Pyrococcus horikoshii OT3: one gene and its partner. The protein of the gene in region 1 interacts with the protein of each later gene in a pairwise test. Links are inferred from orthologs where the notes say so. Each region holds a gene or a part of one and is shown in the gene's direction. Other genes may lie near its edges. The genes, in order: PH_RS04530 and PH_RS07770.

Region 1 (3,181 bases):
CTCCCTTCCGGCCCCCTTAAAGATACACTTTCCCCTAAAGTTCTTCTTAAAAACCCTGCAGATTATGGTTGCTATGCTCTCCTCAAAACCAGGGGCAGGAGTTTGGGGAATTCCCCTTACGAGCTTTCTATACCTACCTGCTACATAGATTGGATTAACTTGTAGCTCAACTTTGCTTGAGAATGGTTCAACGATTATAACTATATCAGGCCTCTCCCTATTCGGAATTTTTCCTGTGACCTTTGCAAATAATTTTCCCAGTTCTCTATTGAATTCTCTATTAATTGGTTCCCCAGTTGTTATTCCGAACTCCTCCCAGATCTTTTTCTCTTTTTCTAGAATATCCTTGGGAAACCTGGAACCTATCTGAAAGGTCTGGAATTCATAATCTTCAACGGCGTTCCTCACCAAATCTAAAAGTTCATTCATTCTTCGGAAAATTCCTTGACAGAGTTCGCAGTTCTCTGGTTCTTTAACTTCCCTATTAAGCTCCATGCTAAGAATCAGCCTTATGGCCTTTCCCCTTTCCTCGTTGGTTCCTTTTCCTAGCTTAGCAAACATCCTTCCGAGACAGTGATTGCAAAGAGGGTGCTTTTCTAGGATTTCTCTGGCTTTTTCAATTATCATCAAGGGAATTTTAAGGGGCAACTTTAAAAGGATGTTCATTGGATGCACTTCTTGGAGGTGAGACAATGCCAAGAAAGGCCAGGGAATATCCGGAGGAGGGTGAGTTTGTAGTCGCTACTGTCAAGAGGATTCATAATTATGGAGCATTCCTCGAGCTTGATGAGTATCCTGGGAAGGAAGCGTTCATGCACATAAGCGAAGTGGCCTCGACGTGGGTTAGGAACATTAGAGACTACCTCAAAGAGGGACAGAAAGTTGTTGCCAAGGTTATCAGGGTTGATCCAAGGAAGGGTCATATAGATCTAAGTCTCAGAAGAGTTACACAGCAACAGAGGAAGGCAAAGCTACAGGAGTTTAAGAGAGCTCAGAAAGCTGAGAACTTACTAAGACTCGCAGCGGAGAAGCTTGGAAAAGATTTTGAAGCTGCGTGGAGGGAGGTTTGGGTTCCGCTGGAAGAAGAATGGGGAGAGGTCTATGCAGCGTTTGAAGATGCTGCAAAGGATGGAATTGAAGTTTTAAAAGGTCATGTTCCTGATGAATGGTTACCCGTTCTTAAGGAGATAGTGGAGAACTACGTTGAGGTTCCAACTGTAACTATAGATGCAGAATTTGAGATAACCGTTCCAAAGCCAAACGGAGTTGAGATAATAAAGGAAGCTTTGATAAGGGCCAGGGATAGAGCTAACAAGGAGAAAGATATTGAAGTTAAGTTCACATATCAAGGAGCACCGAGGTATAGGATAGACATCACGGCCCCAGACTACTACAAGGCCGAAGAAGTTCTCGAGGATATAGCGGAGGAGATACTTAGGGTTATAAAGCAAGCAGGTGGAGAGGCAACTTTGTTGAGGAAGGAGAAGAGAATAAGGAAGGTTAAGAAGAGAAAGAAGTGAAGGGAGATGAGGTTTAGAATAAGGAAGTGCCCTAGATGTGGGAGGTATACCCTTAAAGAGATATGCCCAGTGTGCGGGGAAAAGACTAAAGTAGCACATCCACCAAGGTTCTCACCTGAAGATCCATATGGAGAATATAGGAGGAGGTTAAAGAGAGAACTCCTAGGAATTGGGAGGAAGGAAAAATGAAGGAAACCATAATTGTTGTTCATGAGAGGCCAGATATTTATGATCCGGTCTTTATAGAGGGTCTTCCTGGGATTGGATTGGTTGGAAAACTTGCTGCTGAGCATTTAATTCAAGAGTTAAAGGCTAAGAAGTTTGCGGAACTGTATTCACCGCACTTCATGCATCAGGTTTTGATTAGGAAAGGCTCGATAGTTGAGTTGATGAAGAATGAATTTTACTACTGGAAGAGCCCTGACGATGAGCATAGGGATTTGATAATCGTCACGGGGGATACCCAGGTTCCTCCTACCGATAGCTACGGCCACTTCGAAGTGGCCGGAAAAATGCTCGACTTTGTCCAGGAATTTGGGACGAGGGAGATAATAACCATGGGCGGTTATCAAGTTCCAGAGCTTCAGGGCGAACCTAGAGTTTTAGCGGCGGTTACGCACCCGGATTTAATCTCATATTATCAAGAGAAACTGAAGGATTGCAAAGTAAACGTCATGTGGAGGGAAGATGAGGGAGGGGCCATAGTAGGTGCTGCAGGTCTTCTTTTGGGGATAGGGAAGTTAAGAGGCATGTTCGGGATAAGCCTGCTCGGTGAGAGCTTGGGATACATAGTTGATGCGAAGGCCGCAAAGGCCGTTCTGACAGCAGTAGCAAAGATACTTGGACTTGAAATAGACATGACCGCATTGGAGGAGAGGGCTAAAGAAACGGAAGAGATACTCAGAAAGGTTGAGGAAATGCAAAGGACTATAATGGAGCAACAACTACCTAGGCCAACCCATGAAGAGGAGGATAGGGGATACCTCTAATTCCTGGGTTTGATTATTTTCTTCAAACCCACATCATATTTCCTACTTCTTCCTATAATTTTTTGGTGGATCATATTGCTTAGGGAGATTGGTGAAGAGCTTGTAGAGTACATAATTCATTCTACGGGGGTAGATAGGGAAACTGTCCTCAAGGTTCTTAGGGCTGAAGAAAAGTTTCTCGTTCTTCAGATTGAGAAGTCAATGGAGGTAAAGGAAAATGATAAATATTAAGGGGTTAATCTTAACGCTCATCCTTTTTATTTCTTTAATACCACCTTGGGCGCTAGGGGAAGGTAGTAAAGATACTAAAGTATTTGCTGACTATTATCTCGCTGGAGACAGTGTAGTTATCAACGCAACGCTATATGATGCTGGGTCTTGTAACCTAACGTTTTCAGTTTTCTCCCCTATCGAGGCCCCAAATGTTAGTGAGATCTCATTTACATGGATGAACTTAAGTGAGTACATTGAAAGTGCAACTGAGGCAACCTACGGAGAATACCTTAGAGATGGAAACGTTATAATGAGGGAGGATGATGGCTACTTCATTTATGAGCTTCCATTCTCGCTTAACTACTTTGGGAGGGAGATAAAGAAGATAGCTGTAAATACTAACGGCCTGATTGAGCTTCTTGAGGAGTATGAGGAGCCAAGAATTGAGGATTACTACGG
Region 2 (3,189 bases), 580 kb from region 1 along the record:
TACATCAGGTAGTAAGTCGTGTGTACTTGTAGGATTTCAAAGTTGAGTTCATCGAGTATTATCATCCCTCCTAGTATGGAATCTTCAAGCCTATTATAGGTGAATATTCTATCCGCTAACTCTCTGTATCCAAGAACACTTAAAATCTGGGCTATTTCCGCTTCGTCTATTCCAACGCTGTCGACAAATGGTAATATATTTGTAATTATCTTCTTTCTAAGCTTTCTATCCTGGACGGATGCAAATTCTACGTGAATTTTGACATCTTTTTCTTTAAACTCTATTATATCTTCCTTAGCCCTCCTTAAGTAATAGTTGGCATCTTTACCATCAGAATATTTGGTTCTTAAGCCTTGATATCCTGAAAATATCGCTCCATCAACCTCTTTCCCGATCTCTCCCAAAAACGGTTTGATGTCTTCCCTTGTTTCTATTCTACTTATGCTTTCGAATCTAGCTGAAACTATAAACCTCCCAGAGTTGGGAATCTCTATAGTTTCATCCCCAAGCTTAAATTTCAATCCCTTTCTAAACTCGAATATCCTGTTTATTTTTAAGGGATCTCCCTCTCTATATGCCTCCTGTATAGGTTTAAACTGTAATTCTCCATTTTCAACGACAGGATATAAGACGCCTTTCTTGAAAAGTTCTGCTAGTCTTTTTGGTAGGAATGGAGTGTATGCTATAACCTTCCTTATTTTAAGTCCAGCGAGGGTATTTGCGATAATCCCTGCTTGACCCCCCAATCTTTCCTCTTCATACCTGAAAGTTTTATCAAACCATTCGTTCATTTTCTCATTGACCAGGGGGACAGCTGCTGGCTTACCTAATTTAAGGGTATGAACTAGTCTCGCAACAAAGTCTATGGGCTCATTGATCTCTCTCGGATATTCTTCGATCCTTCTCTTAACTTCGTCTGGATCAAAGGCATTTATAAGATTTTGAATCGTTTCTTGATTTAATTTTACTATCGCGTCAATATTTGCATTATATGCAGTATAAATTGAGAGATGCTCAGGTATCATCTCCTATAACCCCCTTCTCACACTACATTAACTGAGAGATAATCTCTTAACTTATAAATTTTTCAACAAGAATTTATAAAACTAGACGGGAGATTTTCTCTGGTGAGGTGGTATGGCGAGAGATGAGGTAAGGAGGATGCTTCCCGCTGATATTAAAAGGGAAGTGTTAATAAAAGATGAAAATGCTGAAACGAACCCTAAATGGGGTTTTCCTCCTTACGAGAGGCCTATTGAGTTGCACATTCAATATGGAGTTATAAATTTGGATAAACCTCCTGGGCCTACCAGTCATGAGGTAGTTGCATGGATAAAGCGAATACTTAATCTAGAGAAAGCTGGCCATGGAGGAACTTTAGATCCTAAAGTTAGTGGAGTTTTACCAGTTGCTTTAGAGAAAGCAACTAGGGTAGTTCAAGCTTTACTTCCAGCTGGAAAGGAGTATGTAGCTTTAATGCATCTTCACGGAGATGTCCCGGAGAATAAAATAATTGACGTCATGAAAGAATTTGAGGGAGAGATAATTCAGAGACCACCCCTAAGAAGTGCCGTTAAGAGGAGACTTAGAACTAGGAAAGTTTATTATATAGAAATTCTGGAAATAGATGGTAGGGATGTTTTATTTAAAGTAGGAGTCGAGGCCGGAACGTATATAAGGTCTTTGATCCATCACATTGGCCTTGCCCTCGGCGTGGGTGCTCACATGGCGGAGTTGAGAAGGACTAGGAGCGGACCCTTTAAGGAGGATGAAACTTTAGTTACGCTTCATGATCTAGTTGATTATTATCACTTCTGGAAGGAGGATGGAATAGAAAAGTATCTCAGAAGGGCTATTCAGCCAATGGAGAAGGCCGTCGAGCACTTACCGAAGATCTGGATTAAGGATTCAGCAGTAGCTGCTGTAGCTCATGGTGCTAATTTAACGGTTCCTGGGATAGTTAAGCTTAACGTTGGGATTAAGAGAGGTGATCTAGTGGCCATAATGACGTTGAAGGATGAACTGGTAGCATTGGGAAAGGCTATGATGACCTCCCAGGAAATGATGCAGAGAAGCAAGGGGATAGCGGTAGACGTTGAAAAGGTATTTATGCCCAGGGATTGGTATCCAAAGCTTTGGTAGGCTTTGATGGAACTTTCCACTAAGTCTTTGCCAATGGAAGCATCCTCTCATCTTTTTGCTTAACATGTTTTATTAGCTGTAACGTTTTGCTTTACTTCAAATCTTACCCTAACGAAGTCAGTTCCCCTACTTTCTACGTTAATCGTATCGTAAATTACCGAAAGGGTGTATTTTCCCTTGCTCACGTTCCACCAACAGAGATCTACTAGATATTCTGTTTCCAACCCTTCTCCCGGTTTAAGAATTTTAGTCTGCTTCTCCGTTAATGGTAGGTAAGTCGGTACAGGGCCCTTGAATTTCAGCGTTTCATTTCCCTTATAAAGCTGGAACTTTAAGGTTACGAAGTATATGGGCATGGCCACCCTAACAGTTGAATTTCCAACGTTTTTTATAAATATCCTCACAAGGACTTTGTTATTTCCCCTTTCTTCTATTTTAGTTCCCATTCGAAGTTGTCCAAACTTTGATGCAGTTTTTTCCTCTTGGGCTAAACAGCCAAAGAGAATAGCAACCATTGTGATAACTAATATTAGTTTAAATTTCATATACTCACCTCAGTTTAACTTTTACGTCAAGCTTTTTAACTATTTTGGAGCTTGATGTTTTTGATGCCCCATTATTACTCAAGGGATCAATCAACGCCAATGAAGACTAAATTAATCGAAGTTTGCATTAGAGGTTATTGTTTTAAATTTATAACAGCTAGTGGCGTTTTCTCCTTTGGGAAGCTCGATAGAGGGACTGAACTCTTGATAAAAAACATGATTTTAAAACCCGGATGGAAGGTTCTCGATCTGGGCTGTGGATATGGTCCAATAGGTATCGTAGCTTCACGTTTTGTTGAGTATGTAGTTATGACGGATATAAACAAAAGGGCCGTAACAATAGCAAGGAAGAATATGAAGCTCAACAACGTGAGCAATGGGGAGGTTAGGCTTGGGAACCTTTATGAGCCCGTTGAAGGAGAAAAATTTAACTCAATAATAACTAATCCTCCCGTTCATGCTGGAAAGGATGTTCTGAGGGAAATAGTTATAAATGCTCCCA

Evidence for each region.
Region 2: the proteins of PH_RS04530 (region 1) and PH_RS07770 interact in binary tests that used the Methanocaldococcus jannaschii proteins (3 or more experiments, as listed by UniProt). The link is inferred for Pyrococcus horikoshii OT3 from one-to-one orthologs.

The regions. Positions count from the first base shown.
Region 1 is NC_000961.1:873,592-876,772, reverse strand. Bases 263-3,117 are described here. They hold PH_RS04530 (RNA-protein complex protein Nop10), read left to right. Parts: upstream 263-1,526; coding sequence 1,527-1,709; downstream 1,710-3,117. Other genes in these bases: PH_RS04520 (CARDB domain-containing protein), read left to right, coding at 2,727-3,117; PH_RS09885 (hypothetical protein), read left to right, coding at 2,585-2,740; PH_RS04525 (proteasome assembly chaperone family protein), read left to right, coding at 1,706-2,509; PH_RS04535 (translation initiation factor IF-2 subunit alpha), read left to right, coding at 693-1,520; PH_RS04540 (tRNA pseudouridine(54/55) synthase Pus10), read right to left, coding at 263-627. Outside these bases: more of PH_RS04540, read right to left, coding at 1-262; more of PH_RS04520, read left to right, coding at 3,118-3,181. UniProt on the Methanocaldococcus jannaschii protein: Involved in ribosome biogenesis; more specifically in 18S rRNA pseudouridylation and in cleavage of pre-rRNA.
Region 2 is NC_000961.1:1,450,646-1,453,834, reverse strand. What follows is about bases 277-3,139. They hold PH_RS07770 (RNA-guided pseudouridylation complex pseudouridine synthase subunit Cbf5), read left to right. Parts: upstream 277-1,137; coding sequence 1,138-2,142; downstream 2,143-3,139. Other genes in these bases: PH_RS09615 (class I SAM-dependent methyltransferase), read left to right, coding at 2,751-3,139; PH_RS07765 (hypothetical protein), read right to left, coding at 2,202-2,687; pfkC (ADP-specific phosphofructokinase), read right to left, coding at 277-1,025. Also shown: more of pfkC, read right to left, coding at 1-276; more of PH_RS09615, read left to right, coding at 3,140-3,189. UniProt on the Methanocaldococcus jannaschii protein: Could be responsible for synthesis of pseudouridine from uracil-55 in the psi GC loop of transfer RNAs.